4 regions of the Pseudomonas sp. LBUM1645 genome follow, and region 1 is predicted to be linked to each of the others. Evidence: predicted binding sites of a transcription regulator. Region 1 holds the regulator's gene; each other region holds the start of a gene.

Region 1 (4,493 bases):
CAGCGAGCATCATCATTGCCATGATGCTTTTTCCGTCGACCGTGGATTCCGGCGTGCGTCCTACTCTGATCGTGCAATCCTTGAACTCACCGGCGACGCCAACGAATTTTGCAGAAGCGCGGGCATGCAGGCCCAGCTTGTTGATGATTTCAATTTCCAGAGCAGGCATCGCGGTGTGAATCCTTTAGCTGAGGTCGCGGTGGCGAACCTGGACGTTCTTCAGGGATTTTTGCAGGGCCTGGCCCAGACGTTCGGTCAGGTAGACGGAGCGGTGATGGCCCCCGGTGCAACCAATGGCAATGGTGACATAAGCGCGGTTGCTGGCGGCGAAGCGTGGCAGCCACTTTAACAAGTAGGTGGAAATGTCCTGGAACATCTCTTCGACGTCCGGTTGTGCCGCCAGGTACTCGGCAACTGGTTGGTCGAGCCCGGATTGATCGCGCAACTCTGGCTTCCAGTAAGGGTTCGGCAGGCAGCGCACGTCGAACACCAGATCAGCGTCCACCGGCATGCCCCGCTTGAAGCCGAAAGACTCCACCAGGAACGCCGTACCGGGTTCCGGCTGGTTCAGCAGGCGCAGCTTGATGGTATCTCGCAGCTGATACAGGTTCAGGTTGGTGGTGTTTACTTTGAGATCGGCGAGGTCGGCAATCGGCCCGAGCAGGGCGGTCTCATCGTTGATGGCCTCGGCCAGCGAGCGATTGGCATTGCTCAGCGGGTGACGACGGCGGGTTTCCGAGAAACGCTTGAGCAAGGTTTCTTCGTCGGCGTCCAGATAAAGCACATCACACTGGATATGCCGGCTGCGCACTTCTTCCAGCAGTTCGGGAAACCGCGACAAGTGACTCGGCAAGTTGCGCGCATCGATGGATACGGCAACCAGCGGTTGCGCCAGCTCGGTGTGAATCAACGCGCGTTCGGCCAGTTCCGGCAGCAGACCGGCGGGCAGGTTGTCGATGCAGTAGTAGCCGTTGTCCTCGAGAACATCGAGTGCGGTACTTTTACCTGAGCCGGAGCGGCCACTGACGATGATCAAGCGCATGATTAGTGACCGTTTTGCTCGTCCAGGACAACCTGATACAAGGCTTCATTGCTCGGGGCGCTGCGCAGTTTTTCGCGCACTTCCTTGCGGTCGAGCATGCTGGCGATCTGGCGCAGTAACTCCAGGTGCGCATCGGTAGCGGCTTCCGGGACCAGCAAAACGAACAGCAGGTCAACCGGGGCACCGTCGATGGCGTCGAAATCAATGGGTGCATCAAGGTGCATCAGGGCGCTGATAGGCGAGGTGCAGCCCTTCAGGCGACAGTGGGGAATGGCGATGCCGTTGCCAAAACCGGTTGAGCCGAGTTTTTCACGGGCAATCAGAGCCTCGAAGACATCTTGCATCTCCAGATCCGGCACTTCTTTGTGGATAAGGTTGGCAATTTGCTCGAGGGCTTTCTTTTTACTGCCGCCCGGCACGTTCACGAGGGAACGGCCGGGGGTCAGGATGCTTTCAAGTCGGATCATGGGTTGGGAGTGTTAACGACCGGTCGCGCCCTGGAGGAGGCTTTGGGTCTTTTCCTTATGCTTTTTGAGTTGTTTATCCAGCTTGTCGGTCAGTGCGTCGATCGCCGCGTACATATCGGTATGCTCCGCGTTTGCGACCACTTCATTGCCGGGAATATGCAGCGTGGCTTCGATTTTCTGCTTGAGCTTTTCGACCGTCATCGTGACTTGCACGTTGGTGATCTTGTCGAAATGCCTCTCTAATCGTTCGAGTTTTTCGCCGATGTAGGTGCGAAGAGGTTCGGTCACTTCCAGTTGGTGTCCACTGATGTTGACTTGCATACAGCTTCTCCTTCGTTGCCAGTGCATAAAGCGGCAGGCAGAAATGCCTGCCACTGGAACGCTGTGGCGTGGCTCTACATCAACCGCTTACGTTCGCTCGAAGGCGCGATCCCGAGGGATTCGCGGTACTTGGCGACGGTGCGGCGAGCCACCTGAATGCCTTGTGCCTCCAGTAAACCAGCGATCTTGCTGTCACTCAACGGCTTTTTCTGATTTTCCGCGGCAACCAGTTTTTTGATGATCGCGCGGATCGCCGTGGACGAGCATTCACCGCCCTCGGAGGTGCTGACGTGGCTGGAGAAAAAGTATTTCAGTTCATATATGCCCCGTGGGGTATGCATGAATTTCTGCGTGGTCACCCGTGAAATCGTCGACTCGTGCATGCCCACCGCTTCGGCGATGTCATGCAGGACCAGCGGTTTCATGGCTTCGTCGCCGTATTCAAGAAAGCCGCGCTGATGCTCGACGATCTGAGTGGCTACTTTCATCAGGGTTTCGTTGCGGCTTTGCAGGCTCTTGATGAACCAGCGGGCCTCTTGCAACTGATTGCGCATGAAGGTGTTGTCGGCGCTGGTGTCGGCGCGGCGCACGAAACCGGCGTATTGAGCGTTGACCCGCAGTCGTGGCACGGATTCCTGGTTCAGTTCTACCAGCCAGCGTTCGTTGTCCTTGCGTACGATCACGTCGGGAACGACGTATTCGGCTTCGCTGGACTCGATTTGCGAGCCTGGGCGCGGGTTGAGGCTCTGCACCAGTTCAATCACCTGGCGCAGTTCGTCTTCCTTGAGCTTCATGCGACGCATCAGCTGGCTGTAATCGCGGCTGCCAAGCAGGTCGATGTAATCGGTGACCAGGCGTTTGGCCTCGACCAGCCAAGGCGTCTTGGCGGGCAACTGACGCAATTGCAGCAGCAGGCATTCGCCCAGGTTGCGGGCGCCGATGCCAGCGGGTTCGAATTGCTGGATGCGGTGCAGGACGGCTTCGATTTCGTCCAGTTCGATGTCCAGTTCCGGGTCGAAGGCTTCGAGAATCTCCTCGAGGGTTTCGTCCAGGTAGCCCTGATTGTTGATGCAGTCGATCAGGGTCACGGCGATCAGGCGATCGGTGTCGGACATCGGGGCCAGGTTCAGTTGCCACAGCAGGTGGCTTTGCAGGCTTTCGCCGGCCGATGTCCGGGTGGTGAAGTCCCACTCGTCGTCATCGTTGCTCGGCAGGCTGCTGGCGCTGGTCTGGTAGACGTCTTCCCACGCGGTATCGACGGGCAGTTCGTTGGGGATGCGTTCGTTCCAGTCGCCTTCCTCGAGGTTATCAACCGTCGGGGCGGTTTCCTGGTAGGAGGGTTCCTGAATGTCAGCGTTGGGTTGCTGTTCGGCTTTGTCGGCCAAGGGGTCGGCGTTATCGAAGTCGTCGCCTTCTTCCTGGCGTTCGAGCATCGGATTGGACTCCAGGGCCTCCTGGATTTCCTGTTGCAGGTCCAGGGTCGACAATTGGAGCAGGCGGATGGCCTGTTGCAGCTGCGGTGTCATCGTCAGCTGCTGGCCCATTCTCAAGACTAGCGATGGTTTCATGGCAGGGGCTTAACACCTTATTCGCCGGCGCACATGCGCCATCCACTACAGGGCGCCGGAGCGCCAAACATAAGCAAATTATATGCCCGAAACTGCAGCGTTTGCCTAGAGCACTGTAACAATAAAAAAATGTTGATTTTTTATCGAGACAAGCGCCGAGCAACCAGCCAGACACCTCAGTGCTTACAGGCGGAACTCATGGCCCAGATACACTTCCTTGACCAGGTCGTTGGCCAGGATGGTGGCAGAGTCACCTTCGGCGATCAGCTGGCCATCGTTGACGATGTAGGCGGTTTCGCAGATATCCAGGGTTTCACGGACATTGTGGTCAGTGATCAGCACGCCAATGCCTTTGGCCTTGAGGTGATAGATGATCTGCTTGATGTCACCCACCGAAATCGGGTCCACGCCGGCGAACGGTTCGTCGAGCAGGATGAATTTCGGGTTGGTAGCCAGTGCCCGGGCGATTTCCACACGGCGGCGTTCACCACCGGACAGGCTCATCCCGAGGTTGTCGCGGATGTGGCTGATGTGGAATTCCTGCAGCAGGCTTTCCAGCTCTTTGCGACGACCGGCCTTGTCGAGTTCCTTGCGGGTCTCGAGGATCGCCATGATGTTGTCGGCTACCGAGAGTTTGCGGAAGATCGATGCTTCTTGCGGAAGATAGCCGATGCCGGCCTTCGCACGACCGTGCATAGGCTGGTGACTGACATCCAGGTCGTCAATCAGTACGCGGCCCTGATCGGCCTGTACCAGGCCGACAATCATGTAAAAGCAGGTGGTCTTGCCGGCGCCGTTGGGACCCAGCAGGCCGACGATCTGACCGCTGTCGATCGACAGGCTGACGTCGCGCACGACCTGGCGGCTCTTGTAGCTCTTGGCCAGATGCTGAGCTTTCAGAGTTGCCATTACGGAGCCTTTTTCGTGTCGTTTTTCGGCTTCGGCTGGATCACCATATCGATACGCGGACGCGCCTCGGTGACCTTGCTGCCCGTAGCGCGCCCAGCGCTCGCAAGCTTTTTCTCGGTGTCGTAGACGATTTTTTCGCCTTGGGTGACGTTGTTGTCCTTGTCGACAACTTTTGCCTTATCGATC
Region 2 (4,493 bases), 2.8 Mb from region 1:
TTTGGCGGAAATTTTGGTGTGTGCAAGCCCAACTGCATGCCTTGCTTGACCATGCCCATGATGTCTTCGTGTGCGAGGTCGAACAGGCGCTTGAGGTTCGGCAGGACAAAGTACAGCGGTTGCAGGATGTCGATGCGGTACGGCGTGCGCATGCATTCCAGTGGATCGAAGGTCTGATGCTCAGGTTCGTTCGACAGGCAGTAAACGGTTTCTTTCGGCGAGGAGAGGATGCCGCCGCCGTAGATGCGCATACCTTCTGAGGTATCGACCAGGCCGAACTCGATGGTCATCCAGTACAAACGCGCCAGGTACACGCGTTCTTCCTTGGTAGCCTGTAGGCCAAGTTTGCCGTAGGTGTGGGTAAATTCGGCGAACCAAGGGTTGGTCAGCAGCGGGCAGTGACCAAAGATCTCGTGGAAAATGTCCGGCTCTTGCAGGTAATCCAGCTCTTCGCGGGTACGAATAAACGTCGCTACCGGGAACTGCTTGTTGGCGAGCAATTCGAAAAAGGTCTGGAAGGGGATCAGTGCGGGTACCCGGGCAACCTGCCACCCGGTGGTTTCACCGAGGACCTTGTTGATCTCACCGAGTTGCGGAATGCGGTCGTGGGGCAGACCGAGTTTTTCGATACCGTCCAGGTATTCCTGGCACGCACGACCCTCGATCACTTTCAATTGGCGAGTAATCAGCGTGTTCCACACCGCATGTTCTTCGGCGGGGTAGTCGATAAAACCTTGCGCATCGGGCTCGCGAGCCACGTATTGCGTCTGCTTCATGCTGCTCTCCTGCTAAGGGATTTCGTTCTTGTTATGTCCTGCTATGGACTTAGAAATACCTCAAGAAATGCAGTGTTGCAGCACGCGAGTCGTGCCGTGCGTAGGAAAATTCATCGTTTTTCGTAAAGTTTTCGTTACGGATTAGCCGCTGCGGCGCAGGGATTGGTATTTCCGGGTTTGAAATGGCGTGCAGGTGTCACATAATCTTGACGACTAAGTTGGTGCCTGTGCAGAAAAATCCTTGCTCAGGCCCTCGATCTCTCCTGTTTCGGGCCTTTATATGCGTATCAAAGTCCACTGCCAGAACCGCATCGGTATCCTGCGCGACATTCTCAACCTGCTGGTGGAGTACGGGATCAACGTCGCTCGCGGCGAGGTCGGCGGTGAGCATGGCAATGCGATCTATCTGCATTGCCCAAACCTGATCAACATTCAGTTCCAGGCGTTGCGTCCGAAATTCGAATCGATTGCCGGGGTTTTTGGCGTCAAGCGCGTAGGGCTGATGCCCAGCGAACGTCGGCACATGGAGCTCAATGCGTTGCTCGGCGCCTTGGAGTTTCCAGTGCTGTCGATCGACATGGGCGGCTCGATCGTCGCGGCCAACCGCGCCGCGGCGCAATTGCTCGGCGTGCGGGTGGATGAGGTGCCAGGGATTCCGCTGTCGCGTTACGCCGAGGATTTCGACTTGCCGGAACTGGTGCGTGCCAACAAGTCGCGGATCAACGGCTTGCGGGTGAAGGTCAAGGGCGACGTGTTTCTCGCCGATATCGCGCCGCTGCAATCGGAGCATGACGACAGCGAAGCCATGGCCGGCGCGGTACTCACGCTGCACCGCGCGGATCGGGTAGGGGAGCGCATCTACAACGTGCGCAAACAGGAATTGCGCGGGTTCGACAGCATTTTCCAAAGCTCGAAGGTGATGGCTGCAGTCGTGCGCGAAGCCCGACGCATGGCGCCGCTGGATGCGCCGCTATTAATAGAAGGTGAAACCGGCACCGGTAAAGAGTTGTTGGCGCGAGCCTGTCACCTGGCGAGTCCGCGGGGGCAGTCACCGTTGATGGCGCTGAACTGCGCCGGTCTACCGGAATCCATGGCTGAGACGGAACTGTTCGGCTACGGCCCCGGCGCTTTCGAGGGGGCGCGGGCCGAAGGCAAACTCGGGCTGCTGGAACTGACGGCGGGGGGTACGCTGTTCCTCGATGGCGTCGGAGAAATGAGCCCGCGTTTACAGGTGAAATTGCTGCGTTTCCTGCAGGACGGTTGCTTCCGTCGTGTGGGCAGCGATGAAGAGGTTTATCTGGATGTGCGGGTGATCTGCGCGACCCAGGTCGACCTGTCCGAGTTGTGTGCACGCGGTGAGTTTCGCCAGGATTTGTATCACCGCTTGAACGTGCTTTCGCTGCACATCCCGCCACTGCGCGAATGCCTCGATGGACTTACGCCGCTGGTGGAGCACTTCCTCGATCAGGCCAGTCGGCAGATCGGTTGCCCGCTGCCGAAACTGGCGCCGGCGGCGATGGAGCGGCTTAGTCACTACCATTGGCCGGGCAATGTTCGGCAATTGGAGAACGTGTTGTTCCAGGCGGTTTCCTTGTGCGAAGGCGGGACCGTCAAGGCCGAACATATTCGCCTGCCGGACTACGGCGTGCGTCAGCCGCTTGGCGATTTCTCACTCGAGGGCGGGTTGGACGAGATTGTCGGGCGCTTCGAGAAAGCGGTGCTTGAGCGTTTGTATTCCGAGCACCCGAGCAGTCGGCAACTGGGCAAGCGGTTGGGGGTTTCGCATACGACCATTGCCAATAAGTTGCGTGAGTACGAAGTCGGCAAAGAACCCGGTAGCGCCTAAATCCTGTAGCAGCTGCCGAGCACCGCGAGGCTGCGTTCGGCGGCGAAGCCGTCGTAGACCCTATGTATGCGGTTTATCTGAAGAACCGCAGCGCCTGAATTCACGACTGCTTCGCAGCCGAACGCAGGCTTCGCCAGCTGCTACAGGAATTTGGTTGTGCCCAAGAGGTGGACACTTGCCTCGAAGCGGCATAACACCGCCGGTTTTTCGACTTCGATACATTTCCCAATTCCCCGCAAAACCCCTCAAGCCCTTTGTTTGCCGGGCCCTGCGCCGCCAGAAAAAAGTTGGTCTGCAAATTGCTTATGGCTCAGCAGTACAGCAGTGGGCGGCAAACGTCCGGCATGCAGAGGAAAGAGTGTGGACAAGTACCTTTATGTGGCAATGACCGGCGCCAGCCAGAATGCACTGGCGCAGAAGGCTCATGCGAACAACCTGGCGAACATCTCCACCAACGGTTTCCAGAAAGACCTGGAGCAGGCTCGTTCGATGCCGGTGTTCGGCGACAGCTTTCCGGCGCGTGCGTTTGCCCTGTCCGAACGTCCGGCCACCGATTTCTCCCCTGGCGCATTGGTGGAAACCGGTCGCGACCTCGATGTCGCGGTGCAAGGCAATGGCTGGATCGCCGTGCAGAACCCTGACGGCGGCGAAAGTTACGTGCGCACCGGCAGCCTGAACGTCGACGCCCTGGGCGTGCTGCGGGCCGGCAACGGTATGCCGGTGATGGGCAATGGCGGGCCGATTGCCGTGCCACCCGAGCAGCAAATCGAAGTGGGCGAAGACGGCACCATCAGCATACGTGCGATGGGCGAAGGTCCGCGCGTGATGGCGGAAGTCGACCGCATCAAACTGGTTAATCCTGACTTCAAGAACATGACCAAAGGCCTGGACGGTTCGATCCACACCAAGGACGGCAAGCCGGCGCAAGCCGATGCCGACGTCAAACTGGTGTCCGGTTTCCTTGAGTCGAGCAACGTCAATGCCGTGGAAGAGATGACTTCGGTACTGGCCCTGGCCAAGCAGTTCGAGCTGCACATCAAGATGATGAACACCGCCAAAGAAGACGACCAGGCCATGGCTCGGGTCTTGCAGATCAGCTAATTATCAGAACGTCGCGCCGTAAAACAGGCGCACGAGGAGAATCGAATGCTTCCGGCTCTATGGGTTGCCAAAACAGGTCTGTCCGCCCAGGACACCAACCTGACGACCATTTCCAACAACCTGGCCAACGTGTCGACCACGGGTTTCAAACGTGACCGCGCCGAATTCCAGGACTTGCTCTACCAGATCAAACGCCAGCCAGGCGCCCAGTCGACCCAGGACAGTGAACTGCCGTCGGGTCTGCAATTGGGTACCGGTGTGCGCATCGTCGGCACCCAGAAAAACTTTACCGCCGGCAGCCTGCAAACCACCGAGCAGCCGTTGGACATGGCCATCGACGGTCGCGGTTTCTTCCAGATTCTGCAGCCGGACGGCACGACTTCCTACACCCGTGACGGTACGTTCCACCTGGACTCCAACGGTCAGATCGTGAACTCCAGCGGCTTCGCCCTGGAGCCGGCCATTGTCATCCCGAACGATGCCCAGACCTTCACGGTCGGTCGCGACGGCACCGTGTCCGTCACCGTTGCCGGCAACGCGGCATCCCAGGTGATCGGCAACCTGCAAACCGCCGACTTCATCAACCCGGCCGGCCTGCAGGCTGTGGGCAACAACCTGTTCCTGGAAACCGCAGCCAGCGGCGCGCCGCAAGTCGGCACCCCGGGCCTGGCCGGTTTCGGCACCACGCTGCAGAACACCCTGGAAACTTCGAACGTCAGCACCGTTGAAGAGATGGTCAACATGATCACCACTCAGCGCGCTTACGAGAT
Region 3 (4,493 bases), 1.2 Mb from region 1:
TGCGGGCGATCTGGTTTAACCCGGCAGGCAAGGTTTGGGAAGCCGAGAAGGCACCGGATGCCGAGATTCGCAGCCTGAGCGAGTTGCCGGCGTTGTTGGCCCTCTGGAACGCCCAACACCAATCCTGAAAACACCACGCCCCTGTAGGAGCCGAGCTTGCTCGCGATTGCGGCGTTACATTCAGAGTTTTTATCGACTGATACACCGCAATCGCGAGCAAGCTCGGCTCCTACAGGGTTGCGTCAAGCCCAAGACATTTGTTTTACCCATGAAAAAGCCCGCAGCGACGGCGGGCTTTTTCAGCAAGCAAGTAGCAGGCTCAGATAGGTCGGCTGCCGTACTTGTTGTCAGGCTTCTTGGGCGGATCGGCGACCACATTGGCCTCCACTTCCTGCACCTTGCCGCCCTTGGCCAGGAACTCTTCCATGGCCCGCGCCAGAGCATCACGCTCCTTGTTTTTCGCTTCGACGCTCGGCAGCTCATCGACCGATACCGCTGCCTTGGCTTTGCCTTTGGCGGTCGGAACGGGCGTTTCACCGCCATCGTCATCAGCAACGTCTTCCGCTGCTGTTTCCAGACCTTCTTCGGTTTCGTCGTCGTCGCCTACTTCGAGGTCGTCGTTTTCCAGATCATCGTCGCTCATGTTCTACCTCATGACTTGCGAAAAGCAGATTAGTTATAGCCCAGCTTCGCCGTCTGTCGAAGGCCGCCGGAAAAAATTCTACAACCGCTGGCAACCAGCGGCTTACGCCCCTTCACCGTGCACGGTGGCGAGGACTTTACGGGCACCGCCAAAATCACGGTGCTCGCCCAGATAAACGCCTTGCCAGGTTCCCAGCGCCAGTCGGCCTGCCGAAATCGGCAAACTGAGCTGACAGCCAAGCACGCTGGCCTTGAAGTGCGCCGGGAGGTCGTCCAGGCCTTCGTCGTTATGCTCATAGCCGTCTGTTCCTTGTGGGATCAGACGATTGAAAAATCGTTCGAAGTCGCGACGTACCGCCGGATCGGCGTTCTCGTTGATGGTCAACGACGCCGAGGTATGCTGCAGCCACAAATGCAACAGACCGACCCGACATGCCTTGAGTTCAGGCAGGCCGGCGAGTAACTCGTCCGTTACCAGATGAAAGCCCCGGGGCCTCGCCCGCAGGGTAATCAGAGTCTGTTGCCACATACAGTTCTCCGCACGTTCGGGGCGCATTCTAGCGCGCTCTGGGAAAAAACAAAGGCCCTAATATTCCTTCTATCATGTAAGCCATTGGCCGCAGAAAAACGCTCGTCGTAAACGCCACTAAACGTGTACGAAAAAACCTTTCAGCAGTTCCTTCACGGACAAACTCCAGACAAAAAAATGCCCGGCAAGCCGGGCAAGTTTTTTTGTGCGCGTACTTACAAGTTGTAGCCGCGCTCGTTGTGAAGTGCCAGATCGATGCCGACTGCCTCTTCTTCCTCAGTGATACGCAGACCCATGACGGCGTCCAGCACCTTAAGGATGATGAAAGTGACGATCGCGGTGTAGATCACCGTGAAGCCCACGCCTTTGCACTGAATCCAGACTTGTGCGGCGATGTCGGTAACGGTGCCGAAGCCACCCAACGACGGTGCAGCGAAGACACCGGTCAGGATCGCGCCGAGGATACCGCCGATACCGTGCACACCGAAGGCGTCCAGGGAGTCGTCATAGCCGAGTTTGCGTTTCAGGGTAGTGGCGCAGAAGAAGCACACCACGCCGGCTGCCAGACCGATGACCAGAGCGCCCATCGGGCCGACGGTGCCAGCGGCTGGGGTGATTGCAACCAGACCGGCCACAACACCCGAAGCGATACCCAGGGCACTTGGTTTGCCGTGAGTGATCCACTCGGCGAACATCCAGCCCAGTGCAGCGGCGGCGGTTGCGATCTGGGTCACCAGCATCGCCATACCGGCAGTGCCGTTGGCCGCTGCGGCGGAGCCGGCGTTAAAGCCGAACCAGCCAACCCACAGCATGGCAGCGCCCATCAGGGTGTAACCGAGGTTGTGCGGCGCCATCGGGGTGGTCGGGAAGCCTTTGCGCTTGCCCAGTACCAGGCAGGCAATCAGACCGGCCACACCGGCGTTGATGTGCACCACGGTGCCGCCGGCGAAGTCCAGCACGCCCCAGTCCCACATCAGGCCGCCGTTACCGGACCAGACCATGTGCGCAATCGGTGCATAAACCAGGGTGAACCAGACGCCCATGAAGATCAGCATCGCGGAGAACTTCATCCGCTCGGCGAAGGCACCGACGATCAGCGCAGGGGTGATGATGGCGAAGGTCATCTGGAAGGTGATGAACACCGCCTCAGGGAACAGCGCCGCGGGACCGGTCAGGCTCGATGGCGTGACACCGGCGAGGAATGCCTTGCCCATGCCGCCGAAGAAGGAGTTGAAGTTGACGACGCCCTGTTCCATGCCGGTGGTGTCGAACGCGATGCTGTAGCCATAAATGACCCACAGGATGCTGATCAGACCGGTAATGGCGAAACACTGCATCATCACGGAAAGAATGTTTTTGGAGCGAACCATACCGCCGTAGAACAGCGCGAGGCCGGGAATGGTCATGAACAGCACGAGGGCTGTCGAGGTCATCATCCAGGCAGTGTCGCCGGAGTTGAGGACTGGGGCTGCCACTTCGTCTGCCGCCATAGCCAGGCCGGGCATTACGAGGGACAACAGGGCTCCTAGCCCTGCGAATTTACGCAGAGTCATATTGTTTTCTCCTGGGGCGTTGGGTTTGTGGCGGCTTAGATTGCGTCGGTATCGGTTTCGCCGGTACGGATGCGAATCGCCTGTTCCAGATTGACCACGAAGATCTTGCCGTCACCGATCTTGCCGGTGTTGGCAGCCTTGGTTATCGCCTCGATAACCCGGTCAAGATCCTTGTCGTCAATGGCGACATCGATCTTCACCTTTGGCAGGAAATCGACCACGTATTCCGCGCCGCGATACAGCTCGGTGTGACCCTTCTGCCGACCGAAGCCTTTGACTTCAGTAACGGTAATGCCCTGCACGCCGATCTCGGACAGCGACTCGCGTACGTCGTCCAGTTTGAACGGCTTGATGATGGCAGTGACTAGCTTCATGAAAACTCTCTCCCGAATTGGTGGACTTGCCCCAGGAAAACAAACCCGACTCAAGTCTAAGCGCAGTGCCTGGCTTTGTAACGCATCGTCGGCCTTACCTGCCCGTCCGACGCCTGCTAACCACTCCGCACGAAACACTTCCCCCGTTCCGCTTGGCGCACTGCATTCGTCACTTCGACTGCATCAGTGCATGGGTCACTACTGACTAAGCAGAAAGCTTGCCATCTCGCCAAAACCCACTGATTTCAAGCCTTTGGCTGCTGCCGCAAGCGGCTTCGCGCAAATGGCCCGACGGATACGCACAACAACAGTGCGCGGCCGTCCGTCCCCATGCGCGAAAAGCGTGCAGCCCTGACTGCGAGATTGACTATAGACACTGCGTGATACACTGCCCGCCATTGTTGACAGGACATTTCCCATGCTCGCGCCCAAAGACTTCCTCGATGCCCTGAGCGGCACCGCCTCCCGCCTCTTCAGCGGCGACACCCCACTGCCGAAAAGCGAAATCGAAAGCCAGTTCAAGGCTCTGTTGCAGAGCGGCTTCAGCAAGCTGGATCTGGTGAGTCGTGAAGAGTTTGATAGCCAGATGGTTGTGCTGGCGCGGACGCGGGCTCGGTTGGAAAGTCTTGAGGCGAAGGTTGCGGAGCTGGAAGCGAAGCTGAATCCGCCGGCCGAGTAGCACCCCCGATCAAGTGTGGGAGCGAGCTTGCTCGCGATAAGGGTCGTCTCAGTCTTCCAGCCATCCCACGCTGGACCGACCACTCCTGTAGGAGCTGCCGAAGGCTGCGATCTTTTGATCTTCCGCCCCGCCACCATCTCGGCAACGTCCTACAAAGATCACCACCGCCGTCCGATAGCGTCGCAAAGCCCAGGTTCCTAAGCTCATCCTCAGCTGAATATTCAGCACTGGGTTTGGCGACCTGGACAGCATCCGACGCACCGTGACCACGTTCGAACAAGGGACTTTTTCCCATCTCGAATTATGGCGGCTGTGCGTGGGAGACCTTCGGGTCTGCCGGTTTTGCGGATGCACCGGTTCGCCAACCCGCGCACAGCTGCCACCCTTTTCGTTTGGCGACGATCAGAGGCAGTTTTCTTCATTCGAATCCGAGAACTGCACCATGGACGAAAACTATCTAATCCCCCACGTCTTCACCCGCCACAAACTCCACCTCCACGCTTTCCTCCTTGAAAATCAACCCTGGTTCAGCGCCCGCGACCTCGGCCGCCTCCTGCGCCTCTACCTCGACGAACGCGCCGTCCGAAAACTCGACGCCGACCAACGCCAAACCGCCCAAATGCTCATCCACGGCAGCATCGAAAACACCCTGATGATCAGTGAATCCGGCGTCTACGCATTGCTGGTCTACCACTACTGCCCCGAATATCGGGCGC
Region 4 (4,493 bases), 1.9 Mb from region 1:
GAAGGGATCTATCGCACGCGCCTGAAGACGCAGCCACCTGCTGAATGGAAAGACTTGGGCAAGGAAGAACGCACCGCGAAGATGCGCGCAGACGTGATCAAGTTCTGGAGTTCCAGCGACGTGTTATTGCGTCAGTTGGGTCAGGAACGCGCCAGCAGCATCAAGGACTATCTGGTCGATAAGGGTCAGCTGGCCGATGACCGCGTGTACTTCGTCGATGCCAACCTCGGCGAAGCGGAAAGTGACGGTCGGGTGGTTACGCCGCTGCATCTGGACGCCGAGTGATGCGCGCGAAATGGCTGATGAGCCTGGCTCTGGCGATGGCCGCCAGTCAGGCCTCGGCAGCCGATACCCTGCGCTGCGGCAGTCAATTGGTCAGTGTCGGGGACAGGTCCAGTGAAGTGCTGCAGAAATGCGGTGAACCGGTCAGCCGTGATCTGTTGGGCTACAAGCGCAGCGCCAACCGGCGGGAAGAGTTTCAAGTCGAGGAATGGACCTACGGGCCCAACGGCGGGATGTACCAATACCTGCGTTTTGAAGGTAATCGTTTGAAGCAGATCACCAGCAAGCGCGGCAACTGAAGATCAAAAGATCGCAGCCTTCGGCAGCTCCTACAGGTGTACACATTCCACCGTAGGAGCTGCCGAAGGCTGCGATCTTTTGCGTTTGCCAAATAGAACAGGCCCCGACACGAATGCCGGGGCCTGTAATGGCCACATCCTTATGGCCTTCGCATGAACTCTCCAGATGCGGCAGACGTATAGCTCGGCCCGCCTGTCGCGCCTTCTCCCAGTCCAGGCGAGAAGTCTTGCCTTACTCGGCTTTCAGGCCGTCAGCGGAGACCGCCTGGACGCCTTTGATTTTCTTGGCGATAGCCACCGCGGTGGTTTTCTGAGCTTCGGTCACTGCAACGGTGGACGACAGAGACACTACACCTTTGTTGGTTTCAACTTTGATGTCGGTACCAGGAATGCCTTTTTCGGTCACCAGGTCGGCTTTGACTTTAGTGGTGATCCAGGTATCGGAAGTAGTTTCTTTGGCTTTGGTGACTTCACCCGCTGCCAGAGTCATCGGAGCCTGGGTAGCTTGGGTGGTCTGTGCAAATGCAGCGTTGGCCAGGGTCAGGGTCAGCGCGGTAGCAGTAGCGGCAGCGATAGCGAACTTCTTCATACGAGTAACTCCTGTTTTTCATAAAGTCTGCTGCGTGTCTTGTCAGCAGGGTTACTGGAGATATTGCGAACGCTGTGCCAACTTTGAAACAGTCAATAAATACATATAAATCAATAGTTTACAAAAACACCTGATTTTCGGAATCATGCAAATTGCATGACTTGGAAATTATCGACATGCAAGTTGCGGGTTTTGCCGCAGGCCTAAGGCCATGAATTTTTGGAAGTTTTCTCAATTACTCCATTTTCCCCGAACGGCGAACAAAAAAAATGCCCCGCGTCGTCAAACGCGGGGCATGGGACAGACGTGGAGTTGGATCAGACGCCAGGGCAACCGTTAGGCGCGTACTCTTTGGGTACCGTCGATTTGCAAGTCCAGCCACCGTCCAGCGCGCGCGAAAGCGTGATGGCCAGGCCGGCCACCTGAGCGTTTGCATTGAGGATCGTGCAGCCAATACTGCCCACACCAGTAGCGTTGGTGCCCGCCACCGTAATCGTGCAATTGCCTGTAGTCCCGCTAACGCCGAGCAGAGCGAGTGTGGGGACGGTGCCTGAATTAATAACGTCTTCGTAGGGGACCTTTAGTGCCGATATTTCAGCAAGACCGGCGGTGACCTTCGCCCGCGATTGATACTTCGAATACTGCGGCAGCGCAACCGTCGCCAGAATCCCGATGATCGCCACCACGATCAACAGTTCGATCAGGGTAAAACCTTTTTGAGTACTCATAGACAAGCTCCATGCATGAGTCGAAATCTCATGATCTGAACTAGCCACAGCACAGTCCATGCCATGCCCTTCGCCCGACTGATATAGGGGCACGAAGCCAACATATAGCCGTTTCCTACCCCCAGGATCCGCACTATCTGACACTTTTTGTCACCTGAGCAGAGCTGGTTTGGTTCCTCCGCTTGACTAGGCTATAAGTCATGAACTGTCTGCGCTTGGAATCCCAATGAATGACATCGCCCTTAGCGGTCTGGCCAAGCAATTGGTCCTGGCCGAACTGCTCACTGACAAAAGCGCGCAACAGGCGTATCAGCAAGCCCAACGCAATCGAATCCCCTTGGTCAGTTACCTGGTTCAGAACAAACTGGTGAAAAGCCGCCAGGTCGCCGAGATCGCGTCAGAACACTTCGGCATGGCCTTGCTCGACCTCAACTGCCTGGAAAAGGAGACCCAGCCCAAGGGCCTGGTCAGCGAGAAACTGATCCGCCAGCACCACGCCCTGCCCCTCTGGCGACGCGGCAACAAACTGTTCGTGGGCGTTTCCGATCCGACCAATCATCAAGCCATCAATGACATCCAGTTCAGCACCGGCCTGAATACCGAAGCCATCCTGGTGGAGGACGACAAGCTCAGCGACGCCATCGAAAAGTTCTTCGATACCCACGGCACCGGCCTGGAAGACATGGCCGACGTTGACCTCGATGGCGTGGACATCGAGTCGATCGATGACAACAAGCAGGACGCCATCGCCGGCCAGGATGCCGACGACGCACCTGTGGTGCGCTTCGTTCACAAGATGTTGCTGGACGCGATCAAAAGTGGCTCTTCCGACCTGCATTTCGAGCCCTACGAAAAAACCTACCGCGTGCGGATGCGCACTGACGGTATTTTGCGTGAAGTCGCCAAACCACCGATTCAACTGGCCAATCGCATCGCCGCACGGCTGAAAGTCATGGCCAGCCTCGACATCTCCGAACGGCGCCGGCCCCAGGACGGACGGATCAAGATGCGCCTGTCCAAGAGCAAATCCATAGACTTCCGGGTCAACACCCTACCGACCCTATGGGGCGAGAAAGTGGTGATCCGGATCCTCGACCCGTCCAGCGCTCAAATGGGCATCGACGCCCTCGGCTATGAGCCCGACCAGAAAGAACTGTACATGGCCGCCCTCAAGCAGCCGCAGGGGATGATTCTGGTGACCGGGCCGACCGGCTCGGGCAAGACTGTGTCGCTCTACACCGGGCTGAACATACTGAACACCGTAGACATCAACATCTCCACCGCTGAAGACCCGGTGGAGATCAACATGGAAGGTATCAACCAGGTCAACGTCAATCCCAAACAGGGAATGGACTTCGCCCAGGCGCTGCGCTCATTTCTGCGACAGGACCCGGACGTGATCATGGTCGGCGAGATCCGCGACCTCGAAACCGCCGAAATCGCCATCAAAGCCGCCCAGACCGGTCACCTGGTGCTGTCGACCCTGCACACCAACAGCGCCGCCGAAACCCTGACACGCCTGCACAACATGGGCATCCAGGGGTTCAACATTGCTACCTCGGTTAGCCTGATCATCGCCCAGCGCCTGGCGCGCAAGCTATGCAGCCATTGCAAGAAACCCATCGAGATTCCCCGGGAGGCGCTACTCAAGGAAGGCTTCCCCGAGGAACGCATCGGCTCATTCACGATCTATGAGCCTGTCGGTTGCGATCACTGCAACAACGGTTACAAAGGGCGAGTAGGGATTTATGAAGTGGTGAAGAACACCCCGGACCTGCAACGGCTGATCATGGCCGAAGGCAACTCACTGGAAATCGACATCCAGATGCGTAAAGACGGTTTCAACGACCTGCGTACGTCGGGCCTGCTCAAGGCCATGCAAGGCATCACCAGCCTTGAAGAAATCAACCGGGTTACCAAGGACTGAATATGGCGGTCAAAGCAGCAAAAATCAGCGTCTACGCTTGGGAAGGCACAGACCGCAAAGGCACCAAAGTGACGGGTGAGTTGAGCGGCCAGAACCCGGCGTTGATCAAGGCCCAGTTGCGCAAACAGGGCATCACCCCCGGCAAGGTACGCAAGAAGTCCACCTCGATTTTCAACATGGGCAAGCGCATCAAGGCCCAGGACATTGCCCTGTTCACCCGGCAGATGGCGACCATGATGAAAGCCGGCGTACCGCTGTTGCAGTCCTTCGACATCATCGGTGAAGGCTTCGATAACCCGGCCATGCGCACACTGATAGACGAGGTAAAACAGGAAGTCGCAGCGGGTAACAGCTTCGCCGCGTCCCTGCGCAAAAAGCCCCAGTACTTCGATGAGCTCTACTGCAACCTGGTCGATGCCGGCGAACAGGCCGGCGCCCTCGATACCCTGCTGGAGAGAGTGGCGACCTATAAGGAAAAGAGCGAAAGCCTCAAGGCCAAGATCAAGAAAGCCATGACCTACCCCCTGGCGGTGGTGTTCATTGCGATAATTGTGTCCGGGATTTTGCTGATCAAGGTGGTGCCGCAGTTCGAATCGGTATTCAAAGGGTTCGGCGCCGAATTGCCGGCTTTCACGGTGATGGTCATTGGCTTGTCGGCGTTCATGCAG

What was found. The regulator sigma-54, encoded in region 1, starts transcription at its own class of promoters, with help from an activator protein. The targets are predictions, from matches to a motif close to ANTGGCATNNANNTTGCTNT.
Region 2: a site for sigma-54 is predicted at 2,909-2,928, ahead of ACA079_RS24010 (flagellar basal body rod protein FlgF). Genes of this name have one in related genera too.
Region 3: a site for sigma-54 is predicted at 3,305-3,324, ahead of glnK (P-II family nitrogen regulator). Genes of this name have one in related genera too.
Region 4: a site for sigma-54 is predicted at 1,945-1,964, ahead of ACA079_RS27845 (pilin). Genes of this name have one in related genera too.

The regions. Positions count from the first base shown of each region.
Region 1 is NZ_CP166811.1:966,424-970,916, forward strand. Features, by position in the region: gene ACA079_RS04110 (HPr family phosphocarrier protein) at 1-169, opposite strand, end outside; gene rapZ (RNase adapter RapZ) at 185-1,042, opposite strand; gene ptsN (PTS IIA-like nitrogen regulatory protein PtsN) at 1,045-1,509, opposite strand; gene hpf (ribosome hibernation-promoting factor, HPF/YfiA family) at 1,522-1,830, opposite strand; gene ACA079_RS04130 (RNA polymerase factor sigma-54) at 1,905-3,398, opposite strand; gene lptB (LPS export ABC transporter ATP-binding protein) at 3,582-4,307, opposite strand; gene lptA (lipopolysaccharide transport periplasmic protein LptA) at 4,307-4,493, opposite strand, start outside.
Region 2 is NZ_CP166811.1:5,309,724-5,314,216, reverse strand. Features, by position in the region: gene phhA (phenylalanine 4-monooxygenase) at 1-776, opposite strand, end outside; gene ACA079_RS24015 (sigma-54-dependent transcriptional regulator) at 1,057-2,622, shown strand; gene ACA079_RS24010 (flagellar basal body rod protein FlgF) at 2,983-3,723, shown strand; gene flgG (flagellar basal-body rod protein FlgG) at 3,769-4,493, shown strand, end outside.
Region 3 is NZ_CP166811.1:6,867,704-6,872,196, forward strand. Features, by position in the region: gene ACA079_RS31370 (HAD family hydrolase) at 1-128, shown strand, start outside; gene sutA (dormancy-specific transcriptional regulator SutA) at 320-643, opposite strand; gene ACA079_RS31380 (secondary thiamine-phosphate synthase enzyme YjbQ) at 746-1,171, opposite strand; gene ACA079_RS31385 (ammonium transporter) at 1,387-2,724, opposite strand; gene glnK (P-II family nitrogen regulator) at 2,760-3,098, opposite strand; gene ACA079_RS31395 (accessory factor UbiK family protein) at 3,517-3,777, shown strand; gene ACA079_RS31400 (BRO-N domain-containing protein) at 4,220-4,493, shown strand, end outside.
Region 4 is NZ_CP166811.1:6,129,271-6,133,763, forward strand. Features, by position in the region: gene ACA079_RS27830 (DUF748 domain-containing protein) at 1-285, shown strand, start outside; gene ACA079_RS27835 (DUF2845 domain-containing protein) at 285-581, shown strand; gene ACA079_RS27840 (BON domain-containing protein) at 814-1,170, opposite strand; gene ACA079_RS27845 (pilin) at 1,488-1,898, opposite strand; gene pilB (type IV-A pilus assembly ATPase PilB) at 2,125-3,825, shown strand; gene ACA079_RS27855 (type II secretion system F family protein) at 3,828-4,493, shown strand, end outside.